3 regions of the Planomonospora corallina genome follow, and region 1 is predicted to be linked to each of the others. Evidence: riboswitches for the same ligand, from Rfam matches in the RefSeq annotation. Region 1 holds a riboswitch; each other region holds the start of a gene.
What was found. Region 1 has a riboswitch for cyclic di-AMP ahead of ACFOWE_RS30025 (coiled-coil domain-containing protein). Riboswitches for the same ligand answer to the same signal wherever they lie in the genome.

Region 1 (4,386 bases):
CGGTCCGCCGGACTCGGCCGCCAGCACGGCTAGATAGCCCCCGGTCATCCGGGCCCGCGCGGCGTAGTGCTCGGGATCGTCGGAGGCGATCGTGCCGAGGCCGTCGACGTAGCGGTTGAACATGCAGAACGCGGCGGCGATCAGCACGGTGTCGTGGATCTCCAGGTCCGTGGCGCCCACCGCGCGGGCCGCCTCGACGTGCTCCGGGAGGACGTCGCGTCCGCTGCGCTGGACGGCGGCCGCGATGCGCAGCAGGGCCCGGAGCTTGCCGGAGACCGGGGCGCCGTCGAGGTCGGTGCGGACCTGCTCCACCAGCTCCATCCCCTCCGGGAGGCGGACCGCGGCGAGGGCCGCGTGGGTGGAGAAGCAGAAGCGGCACTGGTTGAGCGCCGACACGTACGTCGCGATGAGCTCGCGCTCTCCCGCGGTCAGCGTGCTCTCCCCGCGCAGCAGCACCTCCACCAGGGCGTTCAGCGGAAGGGCGGTCTCAGGGCGGAAGCGGAACAGCCCGCGCACCCCCGGGGCATCGGAATCGAGTTTGATGTACGGCGTGGATCCGCCGGCGTGGTTCAAGCCCGCCGGACGGGATCCTCCCCCCGGCCGGATGCCGCAGGAAACCGTTTCGTGAGTATGCGCGGTCAGTGCCTCGACTGCCGTGCCCGGCCTGATCGGGGAGGTGCTCACATCCGTCATTTCCCGGTCCTTCCTCGGTCGCGTCCCTGTTCTCGCACGGACAACTCTGCCCGTGGCGCGTGCCGGAGGAAAGAAATGGCGGATTCAGCAAGCTGACTTCCGGGAACAACTTGTTGCCGATTCCGGTCTTGACGGGAAGGGGGATTTTCTGGACGGTTTTCCCCCGTCCCGCGACTCAGTACATCGAGATGTGCACGTGGTCGTAGTGGTTGGCGGTGTTGCCGCCGCGGTCGGACATGAAGCGCCACCCCGAGCCGTGGTTGATGCGCTGGCGCCAGATCACGTACTTGACGCCGAGCTTGTTGCGGTGCTTGATCGTCCAGGCGGCGATCTCGTCGCCGAGCTTGAGGTTGGCGGCGGTGGGCATGGCGCCGCCGGTGCTCATCATGAAGTCGCAGGCCCGGCCGAGGGGGTGTTCGCCGCCGTCGTTCAGGCTCCGGTAGCAGCCGACCGTGTGGGTCAGGTCGAAGCGCCGCCTGATGGTGTCGCGCATGTTCCTGGTGCGGTCGGTGATGTTGTCGGCCCCGGTGGGCAGCTGGGGCGCCCAGCCGCCGGCGCGGCGCCCTGAGCCCAGGGGCACGAGCTGGTCGAGTTTCCGCTTGATGTCGCGGATGACCTTCTCGGCCTCCTTGCGCTGCCGCTCGACCTCCTCGGCCTCCTTGCGCCGCTGCTCGGTCAGCTCCTCGGCCCGGTCCGCGGCCTGCTTGCGCCGGTCCCTGCTGGTGGCGAAGCCCTCCAGGTAGGCGCTCTGCTGGGCGATGAGGTGCTCCATCACGGCGGCGGCGTTCATGCCGCCGCTGTCGGCGAACAGCAGGGACGGCAGGGTGCTCGAGCTGCTCTGGTAGCGGATCTGGGCGATCGAGTCGACCTGGCGCCAGGCCTCGTCGTAGGTCCGCTGGGCCTTGCGGAGGTTCTCCTCGGCGACCTTCTCGGCCTTCTCCGCCTTCCGCACGGACTCCCGTTTGGCGGCGTAGGTCTCGATGAGCCTGTCGACCTTCTTGTTGAGCTCGTCCAGCTCCTTGAGGAGCTGCTTCTCGGTGGGTTTGGGTTCCGCGAGGCCCGTGCCCGGAGCGGTGAGGGTGAGTCCGAGCGCGGAGAGCAGGCAGACGGACGCAGCCACACGACGGCGGAACGTGGGGGCCGTGGGGGACGGGGCCGCCACGCGTTCTCCTCTCCTCCAGCCGGCCGGGTTAGCTGACGGGTTCGGGCTGGAGCGGCCCGCCACCACGGTGGTTCACCCCAGGTGCGGTGGTTCCCCGGCTCCCGGGCGAGGCGCCCGGGATTAGGCATCTCCGCTGTTGAAGCGGCTAACTGGAGGATAGTAGTGGTAATGGGATGGTCATGCTAATTCAAGCCGAGACCAAGCGGTGATCAGTCCGTGACGACGGCGCGCAGGCGGCGGGCCGCCTCCTCGGGCAGGACGTCGTTGACGAACGCCCCCATGGCCGACTCCGATCCGGCGAGATACTTGAGCTTGTTCGGCGCCCGGCGGATGGAGAACAGCTCCAGGTGGGCGTAGGCGAGGTCCCGCCCGGTGCGGACCGGCGCCTGGTGCCAGGCCGCGACGTACGGCATCGCCACGCCGAACAGCCCGTCCAGCCGGCGCAGCACCTCGGTGTAGAGTGGCCCGAACGCCGCGCGCTCGGCCGCCTCGAGCCCGGCCAGGTCGGGGACCCGCCGGTGGGGGTAGAGGTGCACCTCGTACGGCCAGCGGGCGGCGGCCGGGACGAACGCCGTCCAGTGCTCGTTGGCCGCGACCACCCGCACCCCGGCCTCCCGCTCGGCGGCCAGGACGTCGGCGAACAGGTTCCGCCCGGTCCGCTCCCGGTGGCGCCCGGCGGCGGCGAGGGTCAGCTTCGTGCGGGGGGTCACGTAGGGGTAGGCGTAGATCTGGCCGTGCGGGTGGGCCAGCGTGATGCCGATCTCCGCCCCGCGGTTCTCGAAGCAGAACACCTGCTCCACGCCCGGGACGGCCGACAGCTCCGTCGTCCGGTCGATCCAGGCCTCCATGACCAGCTCGACCTGCCCGGGGGAGAGCCGGGAGAAGGAGGAGTCGTGCTCGGGGGTGAAGCAGACCACCTCGCAGCGGCCGGCGCCCGGGCGCACCTCGCTCAGCCCGCCCGCCGGGGCGTGCTCGCCGATCCGGGTGGAGAACGACGGGAACCGGTTCTCGAAGACGACCACCTCGTAGGAGGAGGCGGGGATCTCGCTGCGGCGTCCGGGGGCCGACGGGCAGAGCGGGCACTCGTCGGCGGGCGGCAGGAAGGTGCGGCTCTGCCGGTGTCCGGCGATCGCCACCCACTCCTCGGTCAGCGGGTCGTAGCGCAGCTCGGAGGCCGTCGGGCGGGGCGGCAGCTCCCGCTCGTCGACGGCGCCGCGGTCCGCGCCGTCCTGGCTGTCGTAGTAGAACAGCTCCCGGCCGTCCGCCAGATGGGTGAGTGTGCGCTTCATCGGTCCGCCGCCTGCCTCTCCTGCTCCGGCTCGGCGATGATCAGCTCGCCCGCCTCCGCTGTGATCTCTTCCCTGGCCTCCCGCGGCAGGCCGGGATCGCTGATGACGACGTGGGCGTCCGCCAGGCGGGCGATGGTGCTGATGCCCACCGTGCCCCACTTGGTGTGGTCGGCGGGCACGACCAGGCGGTGCGCGGAGGCGACCAGCTCGCGGTCGGTCTCGGCCTCGAGGAGGTTGGGCGTGGTGAACCCGGCGCGGGCGCTCATCCCGTGCACGCCGAGGAAGAGGGTGTCCACGTGGAGCCCGCGGATCGCGGCCACGGCGACCGGGCCGACCAGCGCGTCGGAGGGGGTGCGCACGCCGCCGGTCAGCACGACCGTGCGGTCCGCCCGGTCCGCGCGGTGGAAGACGTCGGCGATGCGGACGGAGTTGGTGATGACGGTCAGCTCGGGCACGTCGACGAGGAAGCGGGCCAGCGTCCAGGTGGTGGTCCCCGCCGAGAGCGCGACGGCCGTGCCGGGCCGCACGAGCTCGGCCGCGCGGCGGGCGATGGCCTCCTTCTCCGCTTGCTGGCGCGCCGACTTGGCGGCGAACCCGGGCTCCTCGGCCCGGCCGGGGCCGGTGGCGGTGGCGCCGCCGTGGACCTTCTCCAGCAGGCCGCGCTCGGCCAGGGCCTCCAGGTCCCGGCGGATCGTCATGTCGGAGACGCCGAACTCGCGGACGAGGTCGGCCACCCGGACGCCGCCGCTGCTGCGCACCCGTTCCAGGATCGTCTGCTGCCGTTGCTGGGCGAGCATTGCCCCACTCCTTAATCAAACATGTTCCACCAAATTATCACATAATGCCCCGACCTGGATGTTCGTTCATGCGGGATGTCGCTCACAGTCGGTCGAGTTCCGCGCCGAGGTTCGCCCGGGCGGCCTCCTCCCAGCCGGCGCCGGCGACCCTGAAGATCACCGGGAGGTCCAGCAGCGAACGCAGCACCCGTGCCCGCCCGGCCCGGAACGCCTCGTCGGGGACGAAGCCGTACTCCTCGCGCACGGCCGCCGCGTAGGCGGCGTAGACCTCCGGCGGCGCGGCCAGGATCGCCAGGTCGGCGTCGCACAGCACGGCCCCGTCGGCGTCGCCGGGGGCGGGGTCGTGGGTGACGGTGAGCCGGACCAGCCTCGCCACCGTCGCCACCGCCGCGGGCGGCAGGCCCAGCTCGGGCAGGGCCCGTTCGGCCATCCGGGCGCTGCGCTC
Region 2 (4,386 bases), on a different contig from region 1:
CCCCGAGTTCACCATGCTCGAGGCGTACGGGACGTATCTCGACTACAACGACATGGCCGACCTGACCCAGCGGATGATCCAGAAGGCGGTGGTGGCCGCGCTGGGCCGCTCCGTGGTGGAGCACGACGGGGTGGAGGTCGACCTCGGGCGGGCCGAGTGGCCGCGGATCACGCTGTACGGCTCGGTCTCCGAGGCGCTGGGCGAGGAGGTCACGACCGAGACCTCCCTGGACCAGGTCCGCAAGCTCGCCGACGCGCGGGAGATCCCCTGGGACCCGAAGTGGGGCCAGGGCAAGCTCGTCCAGGAGATCTTCGAGGCGCTGGTCGAGCACACGCTGATCCAGCCCACGTTCGTCATGGACTACCCGCTGGAGACCTCCCCGCTGGCCCGTCAGCACCGCGACAACCCGCTGCTGACCGAGAAGTGGGACCTGATCGGGTTCGGCACCGAGCTGGGCACCGCCTTCTCGGAGCTGGTGGACCCGGTCGAGCAGCGCCGCCGCCTCACCGAGCAGTCCCTGCTCGCCGCGGGCGGCGACCCGGAGGCCATGCAGCTTGACGAGGACTTCCTCACCGCCCTGGAATACGCGATGCCGCCGACCGGTGGCATGGGGCTGGGGATCGACCGCCTCGTGATGGCCTTCACCGGCAGGAACATCCGGGAGACCATCCTGTTCCCGCTGGTCAAGCCGGCGGGTTGATCGTGGTGCGTGAGCGCGGCCGGGGAGCGTCCCCGGCCGCGCTCACGTGTTTCTCCCGGCCGGGGAGCGTCCCGGCGCACGCGGCAGGAGGGCGGGGTCCCGCGGGAAGGCCCTCCGAGAGCCCGCTGTGGCACCCATTGATGCGAGAACATAAAGGCTTTTTCGGCGCATCTCTTACTGTGCGCCGGAGCGGAACTCCAGAATGATATTCGACACGGTGGAGCGGATCTCCGTCCGATAACCGGACAACTATTTCTTCTCGTCACACCAGTCGCATGATCCGATCAAAGTGACGAACATCTCATCATCTCGGTAAATGCTCGCGTCCGAGCGGCGACGGGATGATCGGACCCGTGGTGATCAGCGAGAACTCCCCGCGGAGCCGACGTGGCGCGGACGGGGAAAGGCCACTGCTCGCACGGGCCGCGGTCGACTGGAGCGAATTATTCACTAAACTCCGTGATGTCGTTAGTAGTTCATGTAATGACCGGTATGTCAATGGTGTCCGTCTGCTCTATCGAGAACAGAACTTGACGACCTTTGAAGAGGACGTTTAACGTTCCTGGCGGGCGACATTGGTTCCGATCACACTCACGGCTGGGTGCCGGTGCGGGGGAGGACCTCTAGATGGCATATCCAGAAGTCGTAGTGGATGCCCGTCGCGGCCCTCTGGCCGTGCGCGAGGCCGATCTCAGCGACGAGGACCTCGTCCTCCTGGCGGAGCTCGCCAAGGGGGTCACCGTGGACCGCGTGGGACGCCGCCTCGACATCAGCGGGCGCACCGTCCGGCGCAGGCTGCGTGGCATCTGCGACCGGATCGGCGTGGCCACCGCGATCGAGGCCGTGGCCTGGGCCGCCCGCCGCCGCCTGATCTGACCTCGCCGCCCGGTCCGGTTCCCGGTCCGGGGCCCGTCCCCTCGCGACCCGCCCCGTCCTGAGCGCGGGTCGCGACGAGCTCCGAACAGGAGCCGGTCCGGGATCCGCACGGCGCCGGCTTTCGGTCCGCCCGCACGGAGCCGGAGCTCAGTTCGCGATCCGTACGGCGCCGGAGCTCAGTTCGCGATCCGTACGGCGCCGGCGAACGGCCGGCCCGCGATCGGGGCGATGCGGACGACGTCGCCGGTCCGCGGCGCGTGGACCATCAGGCCGCCGCCGATGTAGATCCCGACGTGGTGCAGGTCGTTGTAGAAGAAGACGAGGTCTCCGGGCCGCATCTCCTCCCTGGAGATGCGCGTGCCCGCCGTCCACTGGTTGCCGGTGTAGTGCGGGAGGCTGATGCCGACCTTCTGGTAGGCCCACATGACCAGGCCCGAGCAGTCGAAGCCGCTGGGGCCCTCGGCTCCCCACACGTAGGGCTTCAGCTGCTGGGTGAGCGCCCAGCGGGCGGCCTGGGCCGCCTTGCCGTCGCCCACGATCGGCATGTCGACCTTCACGGCGCGGCCGCCGCTGTTCGCGCGCTGACGCACCTGCCGGAAGAGATCGCTCTCGACCTGGGCGACCAGCCGTTCGATCTTCGTGCGCTTCGTGCCGAGCTGATCGAGGAGCTTGGTGACCTCGTCGGTCCTGGCCTTGGCGCTGACCTTGGCCCGCTCGGCGGCCTTGACCGCCTGGCCGAGCTGCGCGAGCTGCTCGCTCTGCTGCTGCTGGAGCGCGTAGGCCGTGGCGGCCTGGTCGAGGAAGGCGCTGGGGTCACCGGAGGAGGTGAAGGCGAGGGTGTTGGCCAGGCCGCCGGCCATGTAGTTGCTCTGCGCGAGCAGGGTGGTCTTCTGGCGGAGCTCCTGGAGCCTGGACTCGCTGTTGGCGAGGGTCTTCTTGGCGGCGGCGGCCGTCCGCTGCGCCTGCTTGAGCTTGACCCGCTCACCGTTGTACTGCTCGGCGAGCTGCTCGATCTCCGTGTGCAGTCGGTCGGCCTGCTTGGCGAGCTCCTGGAGGCCGGGCTTCGGCTCGGCGACGGCGGCCGGAGGGCTGCCCAGGGTGAGGGAGGCGAGAGCGGTCGCGAGGGCCGCGATCCGGAGCGAGAGGCGGCGCGGGGCGCGTTCTCGACAGCGGGCGTGCTTGCCCGCGTGCTCTCTCCCGCGGCCGCGCGTGCGCTTCACCAACAAGGCTCCTCTCCTCGCACCGCCTACCGGGTTAGCTGACGGGTTCGGGCCGGAGGCAGCCCTACCGGGCACGCTGGCGGCGCCCTGGATTCACCCCGGGGAACGTTCGGGAGGTGGGTCCCCGGCTCTCCGAGTCGGAGATTCGGCGGGCCGGCTCTCGGGGTGAGCCGACATCGGCCTTGGACACTAGTGCAAAGGAAGGTTCAAGCTCAACCGGAACTGCAAACTCGGTAAGGGTCCGCGAACGACGAAATCACGGGCAGGTCACGATAAATCCTGGTCGGCAGGGTTGTCTCCCTGCGACGGTGCCCGCTCCGGAAGGCGTGTGACGAAGGTCTCCGCAGGTCCACGCCCTGAAGGGGGAGGGCGAGGCGGGCGGCGGAAGGCCGGGGTGAGGCCGGCGAGAGGCGGCGGTGAGCCCATGACGGGGCTTTTACTCTCCGTCATCCGGTGCGCTTGGGGCGCATGTTAAGGATGAGCCGTAATTGTCGGCGCTGAAGGACGTACCCTGATCCGATATGGAGCAGGTTGCGGAGCACTTCCCCCCGAAAGGCGTGCCGGGGGCCGAGACGGTCATGGTCCGCCGGGCGCGCACCCCGGACGTGCGCACCATCCGGCGCCTCGTCGACACCTACGCCGGGGCGGGGCCGCGCCTGCTGGAGAAGGCCACCGTCACGCTGTACGAGGACGTGCAGGAGTTCTGGGTCGCCGAGCGGGCGGGCGAGGTGGTCGGCTGCGGGGCGCTCCACGTGCTCTGGGAGGACCTCGCCGAGATCCGCACGGTCGCCGTCGACCCCTCCTGCCGGGGGCTGGGGATCGGGCACCGGATCGTCTCCGAGCTCATCCGGGCCGCCCGCGACCTGGGCCTGCGCCGTGTCTTCTGCCTGACGTTCGAGGTCGACTTCTTCGCCCGGCACGGGTTCAGGGAGATCCAGGGGACCCCGGTCTCGCCGGAGGTCTACGCGGAACTCCTCGCCTCTTATGACGAGGGGGTCGCGGAGTTCCTCGACCTCGAGCACGTCAAGCCCAACACCCTGGGCAACACCAGGATGTTGCTTCACTTGGGGGAAAATGACCCGGGTGCTGACTCGCGGGAAAGGTGACTGTTGTTACCTATGTCGCTACCTTGTGCAGCAGCAAGCATGCATGTCTGACATACGACGCATGCCCAGTCGAAGTGAGGTGACGCGGTGAGCACCGGACAGCCGCCGTATCCGCAGGATGATCCCGACCGCGATCGCACACCGTCGGGGCAGCCGGAGTACGGACAGCAGCACGGATACGGTCAGCAGGGCGGGGACCCTGACGTGACGATCGTGGGATACCGGGGGGACACCGGCTCCCAGCCCGGCTACGGCCAGCAGCCTCAGCAGGGCTACGGCCAGCAGGGCGCGCAGCCCGGTTACGGCCAGCAGCCGGGGTACGGCCAGCAGCCGGGGTACGGCCAGCAGGGCGCGCAGCCCGGCTACGGTCAGCAGCAGGGCTACGGCCAGCAGCCTCAGCAGGGCTACGGCCAGCAGGGCGCGCAGCCCGGTTACGGCCAGCAGCCGGGGTACGGCCAGCAGCCGGGGTACGGTCAGCAGCAGG
Region 3 (4,386 bases), on a different contig from region 1:
AACAGGTCGCACCCGCTCCGGAACAGCCACGCCTTCTCGGTCGCGGGAATCGAGATGCCGGGCAGCCCGGAGACGAACACCGGCCGCGGGGACAGGCCCGCGAGCACCTCGGCGGTCAGGATGTCCACCACGGGCCCGGTGCAGGCGACCAGCACGGCGTCCGGCCGGAACCGCTCCGCGGCGCGGCGCAGCGCGCGGGCCGAGAGCACCGGCGGGTCGGCCGCCGCGCCGGACACGGCCGCGCGGATCTGCGCGGGTGACGGGGTGATGGGCGTACGGATCACCGCCAGCTCCGCCGTGCAGCCTCCGGGCAGGCCGCCGAGCAGGCAGGCGGCCCACTTCAGGTAGGAATCCGAGTCGGCCACGGCCAGGACTTTCAACCGCGCACTCCAGTGTCGTGGTGGGCGAACATCGAAAGGTGGGAGCGGAGCGAGGGCGCGGCCCGGGCGGTCCACCACTCGTCGGGGACCTCCACCGTCTCCACGGCCACGCCCCGCGCCGCCAGCAGGACCCGCAGGGAGGTGACCGCGGTGGAGGGCAGGCTGATCACCTTCTGCTCCGCGGCCAGTCCGCGCAGGGTCATCTCGGCGGGTCCGCCGCCCTCGTAGACGGTGACGCCGGGTTGCCGCCTGACCCGGTCGAGGTCGCCGGGGTCCTCCCGGCGGTGCGGGAAGTAGGCGACGGGTCCGGATGAGCCGAGCTCGGCCAGCCAGGTGAGGTAGCGCTCGCGGTGGATCAGCCCGTTGCGGACCAGCGAGGTGCCCAGGACGACGGTGCGCTCGGCGGGGCGGGGTCCGCCCAGCGGCTGGGCGCGCAGCCAGGCGAAGTCGTGGCCGGCCAGTTCCGCGCCGGTGCGCCGTACGGCGTCGGCCAGTTCGGCGGGGACGGGCAGCGCGGTGAAGATCGACAGTCTGCCGGCGTGGGCGGCGGCGCGCAGCCGGAGGGCGGCGGCCGCGCCCAGGGCGGTCCGCGCCGCGGAGCGCAGCGGCCGGCCGGCGGCGCGGGCCCGCAGCAGCGGGACGCCCGGCCGGCCGGTGAGCAGCTCCAGGAGCCTGATCGTGGCCAGCCCGTCGTCGACGATCACGACGCGGCGGGGCAGGGCGGTGAGCCAGGTGAGCTGGACCTTGCCGGAGAAGGCGTCGCCCACCACCCAGGCCGGACCCCGGCCTGGCCGCGGCATGTCCTGTTCCGGCTCGGCCAGCTCCAGCCCGTCCGGCAGGCCGAGGCGGCGCAGCTCGCGGCGGGTCACGGTGAGCGGGCGCAGCCCGGCCCGGGGCACCACCCTGGTCCGGGGGCCCAGCAGCCCGGCGTGGTGCGCTTCCACCACGCCGAGCATCTGCAGCGGGGACTCCACCCAGGCGACGGCCGAACACTGCTCCCGCGCGTGGTCTCGACCGTGCTGCTCCACGCCGGGCGATGACCCGTTCACGACGGCCTCACGGTAACGCGGCGGTCTTACGGCGCCGGGAACCCGAGGTGAACAGCCGGCCACGCCCCCGATCCCCGCCGGAACCGGGCGGCGCCGGAACCGGGCCCCGCTGGAACCGGGCGGCGGCGTGCGGGTCCGTCTCCGTTCGACCGCCCCCGCCCAGCCGTCCCGGGCGCGGTCGTCCCGGGCGCGGTCGTCCCGGACACGGTCGTCCCGGACACGGTCGTCCGGATGCGGACACCTCCCCCTCCCCCGCTACACCGCCTTTTGCCGGATTTTTCCCCATCCGATGCCGAGAGATGAAACCCCGCTCCGATCGTTTGCCCGGCCTTCACCGTGCACCGGCTCAGGCATCCGTGCAGGTGACCGATGGTTCAAGTACGCCGAATCCGCGACCCCGCGGAACCGGGGACCCACTCCCCTGGGGTGAGTCAGCGCCACGTGCGCTGTAGGGCACTTTCCGGCCCGAACCCGTCAGCTAACCCGGTAGGCGGTACGGAAGTCGATCAAGGAGCCGAATCCCCGTATGGGCAAGCACCGCCGCACCTCCCCCTCGAAGATCCGCGTCATCTCCTCCGGGAGGAGCAGGCCCTCCCACACGAAGAGCCGGACCTCCGTCCCGGAGGGCCAGGACTCCCCCGCGAAGAAGCGCCGCCTGACCCACGTCCTCGTCGGCGCCTCGGTCACCCTCGCCGGCGGGGCCGTCGCGAGCCCTCCCGCCCACGCGGACACCGGGCAGGATCTGTCCGCCGCGATCGCCGCGATCGCCTGGAAGGGCGAGCGGCCGGCCTCCCGGGCGGTCTCCGCGGAATCCGCCAGGTCCAGGACGTCCCTGCAGGTCATCGCCGACGGACTGCCGAAGGTCTCGGCCGCCGAGGTGCTCGACATCGCGGAGCGCCAGATCGGCGTGAAGGAGAACGGCGCCGGCGGCGGCACCAAGTTCCACCGGTGGTACATGGACTCCTACCGCGCCGACGAGACCGTCGAGCGCGACGGCGGCAGCATCCGCGGCTACGCCAACGCCCCCTGGTGCGCGATGTTCGTCTCCTGGGTGGGCGAGCAGGCCGGCATCCGGCCCGTCTTCGGCTGGGACGCCTACACCGTCACCTACGCCCAGTGGTTCAAGGCGAACGGGCACTGGGGCAGGACCGCCAAGTCCGGCGCGCTCGTCTTCTTCGACTGGAAGGGCGGCGACAGCCTGTACGGGATCGACCACGTCGGCCTGGTCGAGAAGGACAACGGCGACGGCACGATCACCACGATCGAGGGCAACACCGGCAACGGGAAGGTCGAGCGGCGCGTCCGCCCGAAGTCCCAGGTCGTCGGGTACGGCTACCCGGTCTACCGGGCCTGACCGGCCCGCCCGGACACGAGGGGGCACGGCCCGCACGGGCCCTGCCCCCTCGCCCGTTCCACGGGCCCTGCCCCCTCGCCCGTTCCACGGGCCCTGCCCCCTCGCCCGTTCCACGGGCCCTGCCCGCTTGTCCGCTTCACGGACGGGACGGGCGCACCGCCCGGGCCCGCCTCCGTGATCCTTCCGGAGGTCCACGGCCCCGGATCCGGCCGCATGCCCTCCCCCTGGATCACGGCGTGCTGTGGGAGCGCTCCCGTTATGGGAGCGCTCCCAGCAGCATCTCTGGGGCGTTTGTACACTTAAAGCGCTATACATCCTGCTTCTGAACACGAGTTGTAACGGTTGAGTTTCGGCATATTGACGTTCCCGTTGCCCGTCGGCCACTCTTCGTGGGAGCGCTCCCAAATATGGTGCAGAGCCCACCCGCCTCGGCCCGGTTTGTCGGGGACCGGCCGCGGCGGCACCTCCCATCGATTCGGACGACCACCTGAGAGGGGTCCGGAATGCTGAACACCAAGCGGCAGGGCAAGCTCGCCGCCGTTGCGGTCATGGCGGTCACCGCCCTGACGATCACCTCCTGCGGCTCGGGCGACGAGAAGCCCGCCACCAGCGGCGGCACGTCGGCCGCGGCCGAGCCGGTCACCATCACCGTCCACACCTTCGGCGGCGGCGAGAACTTCGGCTACGACAAGGCCGTCGAGAAGTGGAACGCCGAGCACCCGAACATCCAGATCAAGTACCAGAACCTCACCGACCGCTTCGAGGACGTCTACCTGCCCCAGCTGCTGCAGAAGCTGCAGGCCGGCAGCGGCGCCGGCGACGTCGTCGGCATCGACGAGGGCGCGATGGGCCTGATGGCCCAGCGTCCGCAGTTCTTCGCCGACCTCGGCCAGTACGGGCTGGAGAGCCGCAAGGCCGACTTCCCCGCGGCCAAGTGGGAGAACGGCATCAACAAGGACGGCAAGCTCTTCGCCCTCGGCACCGACATCGGCGGCATGGCGATGTGCTACCGCAAGGACCTGTTCGAGAAGGCCGGCCTGCCGAGCGAGCGCGAGGAGGTCAGCAAGCTCTGGCCCGACTGGAACGCCTTCATGGAGACCGGCAAGAAGTTCCAGGAGAAGGTCAAGGACAGCAAGTTCCTCGACGGCCCGAACACCCTCTACAACGTGGTCCTGTCGCAGGAGGCGCCGAAGAACGGCAACGTCGCCTACTTCGACAAGAGCAACCAGCTCGTCATCGAGAGCAACCCGGCCGTCAAGACCGCGTTCGACACGGTGAAGTCCTTCAGCGAGGCGGGCCTGACCGCCAAGCTCGCCTCCTTCACCAACGAGTGGAGCGCGGCGACCAAGAAGGGCGGCTTCGCCGTCATGGGCTGCCCCGCCTGGATGGTCGGTGTGATCGAGGGCAACGCCGGCGAGGAGAACAAGGGCAACTGGGACGTGGCCGCGGTGCCCGGCGGCGTCGGCAACTGGGGCGGCTCCTACCTGGCCGTCACCTCCCAGAGCAAGCACCCCAAGGAGGCCGCCGAGGTCGTGAACTACCTCACCGGCAAGGAGGGGCACATCGCGGCCTTCGAGGAGGCCAACGCCTTCCCGAGCTCCCT

Region 2: linked by a shared signal. The riboswitch ahead of ACFOWE_RS03210 (C40 family peptidase) and the one ahead of ACFOWE_RS30025 (coiled-coil domain-containing protein) in region 1 are both predicted to bind cyclic di-AMP.
Region 3: linked by a shared signal. The riboswitch ahead of ACFOWE_RS29295 (CHAP domain-containing protein) and the one ahead of ACFOWE_RS30025 (coiled-coil domain-containing protein) in region 1 are both predicted to bind cyclic di-AMP.

What each region holds. Positions count from the first base shown of each region.
Region 1 is NZ_JBHSBM010000047.1:122,712-127,097, forward strand. It holds gene ACFOWE_RS30020 (carboxymuconolactone decarboxylase family protein) at 1-516, opposite strand, end outside; gene ACFOWE_RS30025 (coiled-coil domain-containing protein) at 869-1,813, opposite strand; cyclic di-AMP (ydaO/yuaA leader) riboswitch at 1,859-1,992, opposite strand; gene galT (galactose-1-phosphate uridylyltransferase) at 2,065-3,144, opposite strand; gene ACFOWE_RS30035 (DeoR/GlpR family DNA-binding transcription regulator) at 3,141-3,941, opposite strand; gene ACFOWE_RS30040 (HD domain-containing protein) at 4,024-4,386, opposite strand, start outside.
Region 2 is NZ_JBHSBM010000009.1:65,059-69,444, forward strand. It holds partial or broken gene lysX (bifunctional lysylphosphatidylglycerol synthetase/lysine--tRNA ligase LysX) at 1-700, shown strand, start outside; gene ACFOWE_RS03205 (LuxR family transcriptional regulator) at 1,328-1,576, shown strand; gene ACFOWE_RS03210 (C40 family peptidase) at 1,753-2,796, opposite strand; cyclic di-AMP (ydaO/yuaA leader) riboswitch at 2,805-2,957, opposite strand; gene ACFOWE_RS03215 (amino-acid N-acetyltransferase) at 3,318-3,902, shown strand; gene ACFOWE_RS03220 (RDD family protein) at 4,107-4,386, shown strand, end outside.
Region 3 is NZ_JBHSBM010000043.1:12,933-17,318, reverse strand. It holds gene ACFOWE_RS29305 (DUF6716 putative glycosyltransferase) at 1-365, opposite strand, end outside; gene ACFOWE_RS29300 (hypothetical protein) at 377-1,429, opposite strand; cyclic di-AMP (ydaO/yuaA leader) riboswitch at 1,801-1,936, shown strand; gene ACFOWE_RS29295 (CHAP domain-containing protein) at 1,956-2,783, shown strand; gene ACFOWE_RS29290 (ABC transporter substrate-binding protein) at 3,287-4,386, shown strand, end outside.